Regions from separate parts of the Streptomyces shaanxiensis genome, predicted to be linked through region 1. Evidence: riboswitches for the same ligand, from Rfam matches in the RefSeq annotation. Region 1 holds a riboswitch; the other holds the start of a gene.
What was found. Region 1 has a riboswitch for glycine ahead of gcvT (glycine cleavage system aminomethyltransferase GcvT). Riboswitches for the same ligand answer to the same signal wherever they lie in the genome.
Positions count from the first base shown of each region.

Region 2: linked by a shared signal. The riboswitch ahead of gcvP (aminomethyl-transferring glycine dehydrogenase) and the one ahead of gcvT (glycine cleavage system aminomethyltransferase GcvT) in region 1 are both predicted to bind glycine.

Region 1 covers NZ_BAAAZY010000019.1:350,537-356,862, reverse strand. The annotation lists partial or broken gene ABD932_RS32140 (PLP-dependent aminotransferase family protein) at 1-383, opposite strand, end outside; gene gcvH (glycine cleavage system protein GcvH) at 400-777, opposite strand; gene gcvT (glycine cleavage system aminomethyltransferase GcvT) at 921-2,057, opposite strand; glycine riboswitch at 2,101-2,217, opposite strand; glycine riboswitch at 2,218-2,319, opposite strand; gene ABD932_RS32125 (AAA family ATPase) at 2,534-3,208, shown strand; gene ABD932_RS32120 (enhanced serine sensitivity protein SseB) at 3,360-4,151, shown strand; gene ABD932_RS32115 (enhanced serine sensitivity protein SseB C-terminal domain-containing protein) at 4,398-5,195, shown strand; gene ABD932_RS32110 (ABC transporter permease) at 5,551-6,326, shown strand, end outside.
Region 2 covers NZ_BAAAZY010000033.1:8,005-14,330, forward strand. The annotation lists gene ABD932_RS41575 (MerR family transcriptional regulator) at 129-830, shown strand; gene ABD932_RS41580 (DNA polymerase IV) at 1,032-2,450, shown strand; gene ABD932_RS41585 (PRC-barrel domain-containing protein) at 2,959-3,330, opposite strand; glycine riboswitch at 3,445-3,541, shown strand; gene gcvP (aminomethyl-transferring glycine dehydrogenase) at 3,718-6,326, shown strand, end outside.

The DNA.
Region 1 (6,326 bases):
CCACCGTGGGCGAGGTCCAGGCCGAGGATGGTGTCGCCGGGCTGGGCCAGGGCGAACAGGGCGGCCTGGTTGGCGGAGGCGCCGGAGTGGGGCTGGACGTTGGCGTACTCGGCGCCGAACAGCTCCTTGACCCGGTCGATGGCGATCTGCTCGGCGACGTCGACGTGCTCGCAACCGCCGTAGTAGCGCCGGCCGGGGTAGCCCTCGGCGTACTTGTTCGTGGCGACCGAGCCCTGCGCCTCCATGACCGCGACCGGCGCGAAGTTCTCGGAGGCGATCATCTCCAGGGTGGACTGCTGGCGCTCCAGCTCGGCGTCGAGCGCGGCGGCGATCGCCGGGTCCAGCTCGTGCAGGGGTGTGTTCAGAAGCGACTTGTCAGACATAGGGGGATGTGACTCCTCAGCCGGCGGTGTGGGCGACGTACTCGTCGGCGGAGAGCAGGTCGGCCGGCTCCTCCGTGACGCGTACCTTGAACAGCCAGCCGCCCTCGAAGGGGGCGGAGTTCACCAGCGCCGGGTCGTTCACCACGTCCTCGTTGATCTCGGTGACCTCACCCGTGACCGGGGAGTACAGGTCGGACACCGACTTGGTCGACTCCAGCTCGCCGCAGGTGTCACCCGCGGTCACGGTCGAGCCGACCTCGGGGAGCTGGGCGTAGACGACATCGCCGAGCGCGTTGGCCGCGAACTCGGTGATGCCGACCGTCGAGACGCCGTCCTCGGCGGTCGACAGCCACTCGTGCTCCTTGCTGTAGCGCAGCTGCTGGGGGTTGCTCATGGCCTGAATTCTCCTGTACGCGCGGGAGTGGTGATGAATGGGGGACTGCTGGAAGCGTGCGTGAGCAGCGCAAATGTGCGCAGGGTCACGGGGTCGCCGCTGTCAGTGTGTACTTTTCGGCGCTGGATCCGCCGCTTCCACTGTTACTTCTGGCGCTTGTAGAACGGCAGCGCCACGACCTCGTACGGCTCATGGCTGCCGCGGATGTCCACACCGACCCCGGCCGTGCCGGGCGCCGAGTGCGCCGCGTCGACGTAGGCCATGGCGATGGGCTTGCCCAGCGTGGGGGAGGGCGCACCGGAGGTGACCTCGCCGATCACCTCGCCGCCGGCGACGACCGGGTACCCGGCGCGCGGGACGCGACGCCCCTCGGCGACCAGGCCGACGAGGACGCGGGGCGGGTTCTCCGCGGCGCGGGAGGCGGCCTCCTGCAGCGCCTCGCGCCCGACGAAGTCGCCCTCCTTCTCGAACTTCACCACCCGGCCGAGCCCGGCGTCGAAGGGGGTGAGGGAGGTCGACAGCTCATGGCCGTACAGCGGCATGCCCGCCTCGAGGCGCAGGGTGTCCCGGCAGGAGAGACCGCAGGGGACCAGGCCGACGCCCTCGCCCGCCTTGGTCAGCGCCTGCCACAGCTCGACGGCGTGCTCCGGCTTCACGAACAGCTCGAAACCGTCCTCGCCGGTGTAGCCGGTGCGCGCGATGAGCGCGGGGACGCCGGCGACGGTGCCGGGCAGGCCGGCGTAGTACTTCAGGCCGTCCAGGTCGGCGTCGGTGAGGGACTTCAGGATGCCGGGGGACTCGGGGCCCTGGACGGCGAGCAGTGCGTAGGCGTCCCGGTCGTCACGGACCTCGGCGTCGAAGCCGGCGGCGCGCTCGGTCAGCGCGTCCAGGACGACCTGGGCGTTGGAGGCGTTGGCGACGACCAGGTATTCGGAAGAAGCGGCGTCGGTCCCGGCGAGCCGGTAGACGATCAGGTCGTCGAGGATGCCGCCGTCGGCCTGGCAGATCATGGTGTAGCGGGCGCGGCCGACACCGACGGAGGCGATGTTGCCGACGAGGGCGTGGTTCAGCAGCTGGGCCGCCTCCGGCCCCGTCACCGTGATCTCGCCCATGTGCGAGAGGTCGAACAGGCCGGCCTTGGTGCGTACGGCGTTGTGCTCGTCGCGCTCGGAGCCGTAGCGCAGCGGCATGTCCCAGCCGGCGAAGTCGGTCATCGTCGCGCCGAGCGAACGATGCAGGGCATCGAGCGCGGTGTGACGGAGTTCTCCTGTACTGCTCATCGGTCGGTCGTCTCCCAGGGCATGACATCACGGGCGAGGTCGTTCCTCCCCATCTGTCATCGGAACCTGAGAGGTTCGCCATGACCCGCGTATGACGAGGTCACGGCTTGCACCTTGGGTGGAGCCGCTGAAGACGCAGCGGCCCGCTTTTCAGATGTGCCTCGCCCGCGCGGTAACGGGGCCTGAGAGATTCAAGGGAGGGACTTGCTCCTTCGGCGCCCCAGCGACGCACTGCTGCTGGGGACTCTCCCGCGCGGATTCAAACGGCCGGTATGCAGTTGGCGCGCACATCATTGCACGCATCCGGGCGTCGCGGCAGGGGGGTCGGGTACAGGTGTCACACAGGGTCCACAGGGAAATACAGCACCCTGTAGCAGGCTTGTTGCGGTAAGAGAACGGAAACGAGAGACGCCGGGTATTACCTTCTCTTTACACTCGACGGGGATGGGACTCGTGACCCGCTCCAGGGGAGGACGATCAAGGTGAAGAGGACCACGGCGTACGCCACGACCTCGGGCCTCGCGCTGCCGAAGCAGCCCACGACTCCCGTCCGGGCGGCGCGCGACGCGCGCCCGGTCCCCGTGGTCCGCGACCTGCGCGAGCGCTCCGGACACAGCCCGCACGCCCTGCTCTTCGGCCCCAAGGACCTCGTCGTGGTCACCGGTCTGCCCGGCAGCGGCAAGTCCACGCTGATGAAGCGGACCGTGAAGGGCGTCCGCATCGACTCCCAGGACACCCGGGACCGCTGGGAAGCCCGCATGCCCGGCTTCCTCCCCTACCCCCTCTACCGCCCCCTGGTCCGCCTCGCGCACTACGCCGGACTGCGCCGCGCCCTGCGCTCCGGCGCGGGCGTCGTCGTGCACGACTGCGGTACGCAGGCCTGGGTGCGCGGCTGGCTGGCCCGCGAGGCCCGCCGCCGCGGCGGCACCCTGCACCTGCTGCTGCTCGACGTCACCCCGCACACGGCCCTGGAGGGCCAGCGCGAGCGCGGCCGAGGCGTCTCGCGCTACGCCTTCCTGCGCCACCGCAGAGCGGCCTCCGGCCTGCTGCGCTCGGTGGAGAAGGGCGACCTGCCCCAGCGGTGCGGCTCGGCGGTGCTGATCGACAGGTCGGCGGCGGACGTACTGCGCCGGATCGGGTTCGTGGGCTGAGCGGCCGCGGACCTGGCGGACCTCGCGGCCGCGGACCTGGCGGACCTCGCGGCCGCGAACCTGGCGGACCTCGCGGTCGCGGACCTGCGCGGGCCGGACACCCGATAGCCTTTCGAGCCACAGACGTGGTTCACAGCAGGCGGTCATTCAGATGGACTTCGCAGCGGATCTCCCCGCGGACTTCCCGGCACACGCACACCTCCACCCGCACGGCGGATGGCCCGGCAACGAGCTGGAGGAGGTGCTCTCGGCCTCCCTCGGCATGCCCTCGGCGGGCGGCCGGATCATCGAGGTGCTGGGCCGCAGCTTCGTCTGGGTGCCCCTGCCCAACGGCGGCGGCCCGCACAGCGGCCCGCTGGACCTGCCCACGGTGCAGATCGAGGGCCAGGTGTACGTCCCGGTCTTCAGCTCCGAGGAACAGTTCCGCCAGGTCGTCGGCTCCCACATGTCGTACACCATCGCCCCCGCGGTCGAGTTCGCCCGTGGCCTGCCCCCGCAGGTGGGCATCGCCGTGAACCCCGACGGCGTGGTCGGCGTCCCGCTGCCCCCGACGGCGGTGGCCGAGCTGTGCCGCGTGGGCCGCACCCCGCTGGACGGCCTCACCACCGGCGGCCGCGTCAGGCTCTACGAGCCCGACTGGCAGGAAGACCCGATCGACTTCCTCGCGACCGCCTCGGCCGAGTTCGCGGCGACCGGAGTGGTCGCCACGGCCCGCCGCTGCCTCGCGGCGATCGAAACGGCCGCGCCGGTGATGTTCATAGGCGTCGAACTCTCCCAATGGGAGGGCGACTTGCGCGCCGCTCCCATGGACGCCCTCGCCCGCACCCTGGGCCGAACCCCGGTCCAGTGGCCGGTCAACCTGGTCCTCCTCGACGTCGCCCAGGACCCGGTGATCGACTGGATGCGCGCAAAGGTGCGCCCCTTCTATCAACGGGACTCGTAACGTCCCTCAGGGGGCAGCGCCCTGACGGGGCGCGGGGCTGTATACATGTGCGGCTCCGCCGCGTGGGCGCGACAAGCCACACACGACCAGCAGCCCGCGGACCACAATAGGTCCCGAGCTCTCCACGGCTCTCCCGGCGGAGCGCCTAAGCTGGGCTCATAGCTCGGTCGGTTCAAATCGACGGAGTCACGACGCTCGGTCGGCCAAGCCGACGGAGTCACGACGTTTCCCGAAGGGGCGGTAAAGGTGAGCGCGAGCGGCACGACCTCGACCGGACAGGTCGAGCACATGCTGCGCCAGGTGACGCCCGGGCGCTACGACGCCTACGAGGCCCTCCTGCGCGCGCTCGCGACCCCGTCCACCGGCCAGATCTGGATGCTGCTGTGGCACGGCCAGGCCGGCTCCCCGGACGCCCAGTACGGAAACATGGAGGTCGAGGGCTACGGCTACGCCCCGTGCGTCACCTCCGCCCAGGAGCTGTCGGCCAGCGGCTGGAACCGCTCGTACGAGGTCGTCGACGGAGTCGACGTGGCCCGCACCCTCTACCCGGACCACTACGGCCTGTGGCTGAACCCGCACGCCCAGGGCGGTGGCGTCGGCATCCCCTGGCTCGACCTGCGCCGCATCGCCACCGGCCTGGACCGCCAGCCCGCCGGTCCCCTCCGGCTGTCGGAACCCGGGATCGAGATCCCGCAGTTCTACGCCCTGCTCGCGCAGAACGCCCACCGCACCCCGGCCGTTCGCGCCCTGCGCCGTGCCTGGGTGCAGCCGGCGCTCGGTGCGCCGTATCTCGCCATCGGGCTCGACGTGTACGACACCAGCCCGCCCGCCGTGGACTCGGTGCGCTCGATGATGTCGCAGTCGATCGGCGCGGTCCCGGACGGGCTGCCCGTCTCGACCGTGGCGATGTCCGACGAGTGCGACCCGGTCGCCATGTGGATGCGCGCGAACGGCCGCCCCTTCTACGACCGCGAGGCACACGCGGCGCCCGCCCAGGCTCCCGCCGCCGGATACGGCTATCCGCCGGTCCGCGGGGGCTACTGAGCGGAAGCGGATCTTCACGGCCGTTCCCACGCCGTACCGCAGCCTTTACGTTACGGCCATATTTCTTCGCGCGTAGATGGCGGCGAATCGTCGCGAAGGTCAATGATTTTGCCGCTGTGTCTCAACTGTCCGGCGTCCGGGGGTCGCTACCCACTGTTCGGATAACGGAATCCCCAGGTCTGCATCACGGTTGCGCATACTTTCTTCGCCAGATCTGGCGGGTGATCGCGACGACGCTGAAGACTCCCCATCCAGACACGGGATCGGTCGATCCTGTGATCGACCGCAAGTCGACAAAGCCGTAATCCACGGCGGGTGTAGGCCGGTTACCGCCGGCGAGAGGGGTCAGGTCACTGTGACCGCACCGATCGAGACCACTGGGGCGCAGGCAGAGGCACAGCCGGAGGCTGTACTCGTCGGCGTCGACAAGGGGCAGATCGAGGGTCGTTCCCTGGGGCAGATCGCCTGGTCCCGTTTCAAGAAGGACAAGGTTGCCGTGGCCGGCGGGGTCATCGTGATCCTGCTGATCCTGCTCGCGATCCTCTCCCGTCCCATCCAGGCGATGTTCGGCCTGGACCCCAACGCCCTCAACCAGGATCTGATCGACCCCAACACCTCGCTGCCCAAGGGTGACTTCGGCGGCATGAGCTGGGAGCACCCGCTCGGTGTGGAGCCGAAGTTCGGCCGGGACATCGCCACCCGGATCCTGGAGGGCTCCTGGGTCTCGCTGGTCGTCGCCTTCGGGGCCACGATCCTGTCCAACACGATCGGCGCCGTCCTGGGTGTCGTGGCCGGCTACTACGGCGGACGTGTCGACACGATCATCAGCCGGCTGATGGACACCTTCCTGGCGTTCCCTCTCCTGCTGTTCGCGATCGCCATCTCCGCCACCCTGCAGGGCGGTGCCTTCGGGCTGGAAGGCCTGCCGCTGCACATCAGCGTGCTGATCTTCGTCATCGGCTTCTTCAACTGGCCTTATCTGGGCCGTATCGTCCGGGGCCAGACGCTGGCCCTGCGCGAGCGGGAGTTCGTCGACGCCTCCCGGGGGATGGGGGCCAAGGGGCCGTACATCCTCTTCCGGGAGCTGCTGCCGAACCTCGTGGGCCCGATCATCGTCTATTCGACGCTGCT
Region 2 (6,326 bases), on a different contig from region 1:
TCCCCGCGGTGGGGTGCGGGAAACCACTCCTAGGGTGATTATCACTCGGCGTGCCGAGTGTGGCGATCGTTGACGCACCCCTGGTGACTGCCTACCGTCGAGAAGGCAGGTCAAGGACGGAGGTCGGCGTGAGAAGCAGCGGCGACGGTACGGGTGGGGGCGCCCCCGGGCGCAGTCTCGGGGCGAGCGGACCGTACCCTCCCCCGGGCACTCAACTTCGTTCGAGCAGGGGGTACCCCCATCCCAGCGGCCCGCTTCAGGGCAGCGCGGCCGATCACGCTCCGCAGCGACCGACGGCCGTGCCGAGCAGCGGTGGAGGGGCGGCGTCCATGGAGACCGAGCAGATCGGCTACCGCGGTCCGACGGCGTGTGCGGCCGCCGGTATCACCTACCGGCAACTCGACTACTGGGCGCGCACCGGCCTGGTCGAGCCGAGTGTGCGGCCCGCGTACGGGTCGGGGACGCAGCGGCTGTACAGCTTCCGGGACGTCGTCGTCCTGAAGATCGTCAAGCGATTCCTCGACACCGGAGTTTCGCTGCAGAACATCCGTACCGCTGTGCAGCATCTGCGGGAGCGGGGCTTTCGTGATCTGGAGCGCATGACGCTGATGAGCGACGGTGCGACGGTGTACGAGTGCACCTCGCCGGACGAGGTGCACGCGCTGCTCCAGGGTGGGCAGGGGATCTTCGGGATCGCCGTGGGTGTCGTGTGGCGGGACGTCGAGAGCGCCCTGTCGCAGCTGCACGGGGAGCGGATCGACACCGGGGAGACGCTGGTCGGGCACAATCCGGCGGACGAGTTGGCTCGGCGGCGTAATCGGGCTGTCTGAGCGGACAGAGCGATCCGAGCGGGCCGAGTGATCCGGGCGGCTATCGCTCGAGGACGTTCGGGAGCCTCGTATCTGCCGGGCGGGTTGGGGCCGGCGGTTTGACGGGACGGCTTGCCGGCGGGCGCGGGAGGCGCCGCTCGTCGGCCGCCTTCGGGCAGTCGTAGCGGGGCATTGTCAGTGGCGTGAGGCAGCATCGGAGATGTGAGAAACGCGCCCACGATCCTGCATCTCGACATGGATGCCTTCTACGCCTCGGTGGAGCAGGCATCCAAGCCGAGCCTGCGCGGGAAGGCCGTGATCGTGGGCGGGCTCGGGCCGCGGGGAGTCGTCGCCACCGCGTCCTACGAGGCTCGGGTTTTCGGGGTGCACTCGGCGATGCCGACGGCGCAGGCGCGTCGGCTGGCGCCGAATGCCGCGTATCTCGTGCCGCGCTTCGGGATCTACCGGGAGATCAGCGAGCAGGTGATGGCGCTGCTGCGGGAGCTGTCGCCGCTGGTGGAGCCGCTGAGCCTGGATGAGGCGTTCGTGGATCTGGAGACAGTGGGAGCGGCGTGGGACGAGCAGTCGGCGCGGCTGGTGGGGACGAAGCTGCGTGCCGACATACGGGCGGTCACCGGGCTTGCGGGGTCGGTGGGGCTGGCCGCTTCCAAGATGCTGGCGAAGATCGCCTCGGAGCAGGCGAAGCCCGACGGGCTGGTGCTGATCGAGCCGGGGACAGAGAGGGCCATGCTCGGGCCGATGTCCGTGCGGACGTTGCCGGGGGTGGGGCCGGCGACGGGGGACCATCTGCGGCGGGCCGGGATCCATACCGTGGACGAGATCGCCGAGGCGGGGGAGGACGAGCTCGTCCGGCTGCTCGGCAAGGCTCATGGGCATGCCCTGTACGCCATGGCGCTGGCGCATGACGAGCGGCCCGTGGTGGCCGAGCGGGAGGCCAAGTCGGTGTCGGTCGAGGACACGTATGACGTGGACATTCATGACCGGGTCCGGGTGGGGCTGGAGGTGCAGCGGCTGGCCGACCGGTGTGTGCGGCGGTTGCGTGGGGCGGGGTTGTCCGGGCGGACGATCGTGCTGAAGGTGCGGCGGTACGACTTCTCCACGCTGACGCGGTCCGAGACGCTGCGGGGGCCTACGGATGATCCGGCGGTGGTGCGGGAGGCTGCGGCACGGTTGCTGGATGCCGTGGACACGACGGGGGGTGTGCGGCTGCTGGGGGTCGGGGTGAGTGGGCTGGCCGACTACACGCAGGAGGATCTGTTCGCGCAGGCGGCGGGGGAGCGGGGCGAGCACTTCGAGGAGGAGGGGGATCACGATGAGCCGGCGGAGGAGCGGGAGGTGGTGCCTGCCGGGCGGCGGTGGGCTGCGGGGCATGACGTGCGGCACGTCGAGTACGGGCATGGGTGGGTGCAGGGCAGTGGGCTGGGGCGGGTGACCGTGCGGTTCGAGACGCCTGAGTCCGAGCCGGGGCGGGTGCGGACGTTTCGGGTTGACGATCCGGGGTTGGAGGCGGCGGAGCCGTTGCCGTTGGTGTCGCGAAGACCCGGGGATTCGGGAGCGGGTGGTGGGGAGGGGGAGGAGGAAGGGGACTCCGGGGTGGCGCCTGCGGTGTCGGGCGGCTAGAGGGTGGGTCACTGAGGGTGCGGGTCGACTGCGAGTGTGGGTGCCCTGTGCCTGGATGTGTGTCGCGGGTTGTGGTTGCGCTGGAGGTGGGGACGCTCGCCCGCGCTTGCGGGGTGCCGCCTGCGCCCACCCGTGCCGCCCCAGCGGCACGACTGCCCGCAGGCTAGGTGAGTGGGTGGGTTCGGGTGCCGCGGGCTGGGTGAGCGGTGCGTCGGGTGGCTGGGGTCGGCTGTGTGAGGACGGCTGGAGGGCTCGGAGGGCCTGGATGCTCAGGTTGCGTGGCCGCAGGCGCTGTGGGCTCGGCTGCTCAAGGCTCCGTGGGCATGGCTCTTGCTGGCCCCGCGGGCTTCGGCTGTGTGGGGTGCCGTGGGATGGGCGGGGCTCTACATGGGCTGTGCGAGGTGGGGGACGTCGGCTGCGCGGGGATGGTGGTTGAGGTGGGTGAAGCGGCAGGGCTGTGGGGTGGTTGTGGGCCGAGACGGGCGTCGGGGCTGGGGGGATGGGCCTGTCAGGTGTCCTCCGTGCCTGCCAGGTTGCCGAAGTCTCGGTCCGGGATGGGGGGTGGAGGGGTCACGTCCAGGCCGTAGTGGTGGTAGAGCTGGAGTTCCTGTTCGGGGGAGAGGTGGCGGCCTACGCCGAAGTCGGGGGCGTCCTTGATCAGGGCGCGCTCGAAGGGGACGTGGAGGGTGCCTTCCACGAGTTCGCTGGGCTCCAAGGGGACGAAGGCGTCTCGGGAGAACAGGCCGGTGCGTATCGCCGCCCATTCCGGTACTCCGGTCGCGTCGTCGAGATAGACCTCGTCGATGGTGCCGATCTTGGTGCCGTTGCGGTCGAAGGCCTTGCGGCCGATCAGATTGCGCGGATCGATGTCGGTCTGCACGGGCCCTCCACTTGGTCGCAACTCATACGTAAGCACTACGAAAGGGCAGATTGGTGAGCGCGGCCACTCGAAGGTTCGTGCGTTGACCCCGCTGGTAGGCTTGCTAGCGGCTGCTGACCCCGTGCGGGAGAGCTCTCCGGACACCATCCGGAGGCGCCGAAGGAGCAAATCCTCCCCGGAATCTCTCAGGCACACGTACCGCACGGACGAGGTCACTCTGGAAAGCAGGGCGGGTGTCGACGGCTTCCGCTCTCACCGACGGTGAAAGCCGGGAGCCCTTGGGTGACCCGGTGAAGCTCTCAGGTTGAGATGACAGAGGGGGAGGCCGTCCGGGTACCCGCGCCGTGGTGCCCCTCGAAGGTCGTGTCAGACCAGGAGGCCTCCGCAATGACCGCCCATCGCATTCCGCTCTCCGAGCTCGAGCAGGGTATTCCCTTCGAGCAGCGTCATATCGGTCCTGATCATGAGGCTCGGGCCAAGATGCTCGCCCAGGTCGGATACGGCTCGCTCGACGAGCTCACCGCCGCCGCGGTGCCGGATGTGATCAAGAACGCTGACTCGCTCGATCTGCCGGGTGCGCGTACCGAGGCCGAGGTGCTGGCCGAGCTGCGGTCGCTCGCCGATCGCAATCAGGTGCTGGACTCGATGATCGGGCTCGGGTACTACGGGACGTTCACTCCGCCGGTCATTCTGCGGAATGTCATGGAGAACCCGGCCTGGTACACCGCCTACACGCCGTACCAGCCGGAGATCTCGCAGGGGCGGCTCGAAGCCCTGCTGAACTTCCAGACCATGGTGGCCGAACTCACCGGGCTGCCGACCTCGGGTGCCTCGCTGCTCGACGAGGGCACGGCCGCCGCCGAGGCCATGGCCCTGTCCCGGCGTATGGGCAAGAACAAGAAGGGCCTGTTCCTGGTCGATGCGGATGTCCTTCCGCAGACCATCGCCGTGATCGAGACCCGCGCCGAGCCGACCGGTGTGGAGGTCGTCGTCGCTGATCTCAGCGCTGGGATTCCGGCCGACGTCGCCTCGCGTGACATCAACGGCGTGCTCCTCCAGTACCCGGGCGCTTCCGGTGTCGTACGGGACATCAAGCCCGTCATCGAGCAGGCGCACGAGCTCGGTGCCCTCGTCACCGTCGCCGCCGATCTGCTCGCGCTCACGCTGCTGAAGTCCCCCGGTGAGTTGGGGGCGGACATCGCGGTCGGCACGACGCAGCGGTTCGGTGTGCCGATGGGCTTCGGTGGGCCGCACGCCGGCTACATGGCCGTGCACGAGAAGTTCGCGCGCAGCCTGCCCGGGCGGCTCGTGGGTGTGTCCGTGGACGCCGACGGGAACAAGGCGTACCGACTGGCCCTCCAGACGCGTGAGCAGCACATCCGCCGGGAGAAGGCGACCAGCAACATCTGTACCGCCCAGGTGCTGCTCGCCGTGATGGCCGGAATGTACGCCGTCTACCACGGGCCCGAGGGGCTGAAGGGCATCGCTCGGCGGACCCATCGGTATGCCTCCGTCCTTGCCGCGGGGCTTGCGGCGAGCGGGGTCGAGGTGGTGCACGGTGCCTACTTCGACACCTTGACCGTGCGGGTGCCCGCGAAGGCCGCCGAGGTCGTCGCCGCCGCCCGGCAGAACGGCGTCAACCTGCGTCTCGTCGACGCCGACCACGTGTCCATCGCCTGCGACGAGACCACCACGCGGGCCCAACTGGGCTCCGTATGGACGGCGTTCGGGGTCGAGGGCGACATCGAGGCGCTGGACGCGGCGGCCGCGGACGCGCTGCCGGGTGGGCTGCTGCGCGACGACGAGTACCTCACGCACCCCGTCTTCCACCAGCACCGCTCCGAGACGGCGATGCTGCGCTACCTGCGCAGGCTCGCCGACCGCGACTACGCGCTGGACCGCGGCATGATCCCGCTGGGCTCCTGCACGATGAAGCTCAACGCGACCACCGAGATGGAGCCGGTCACCTGGCCGGAGTTCGGGCAGCTGCACCCGTTCGCGCCCGCCGAGCAGGCGCAGGGCTATCTGACGCTCATCCGTGAGCTGGAGGAACGTCTCGCCGAGGTCACCGGCTACGACAACGTGTCGCTGCAGCCCAACGCCGGGTCGCAGGGTGAGCTGGCCGGGCTGCTCGCCGTGCGCGGGTACCACCGGGCCAACGGGGACGAGCAGCGGACCGTGTGTCTGATTCCGTCCTCGGCCCATGGCACCAACGCCGCCAGCGCCGTCATGGCCGGCATGAAGGTCGTCGTCGTGAAGACCGCCGACGACGGTGAGATCGACGTCGAGGACCTGCGGGCGAAGATCGAGCAGTACCGCGACGAACTGTCGGTGCTGATGATCACGTACCCGTCGACGCACGGTGTGTTCGAGGAGCACGTCGCCGAGATCTGCGCGCAGGTGCACGACGCGGGCGGGCAGGTGTACGTCGACGGCGCGAACCTCAACGCCCTTGTGGGGCTTGCCAAGCCCGGGCACTTCGGCGGTGACGTGTCCCACCTGAACCTGCACAAGACGTTCTGCATTCCGCACGGTGGCGGCGGTCCGGGCGTCGGGCCCGTCGCCGTGCGGGCGCACCTGGCGCCGTACCTGCCGAACCACCCGCTGCAGCCCGCCGCCGGGCCCGAGACGGGCGTCGGGCCGATCTCGGCCGCGCCTTGGGGCTCCGCCGGGATCCTGCCGATCTCGTGGGCGTACGTCCGGCTCATGGGTGGCGAGGGGCTCAAGCGGGCCACGCAGGTGGCGGTGCTGTCCGCCAACTACGTCGCCAAGCGGCTGGAGCCGCACTACCCGGTGCTCTACAACGGGCCGGGCGGGCTGGTCGCGCACGAGTGCATCATCGATCTGCGGCCGCTGACCAAGGCGACCGGGGTGAGCGTCGACGACGTGGCCAAGCGGCTCATCGACTACGGCTTCCACGCGCCGACGATGTCGTTCCCGGTGGCCGGGACGCTGATGATCGAGCCGACCGAGTCCGAGGACCTGGCCGAACTCGA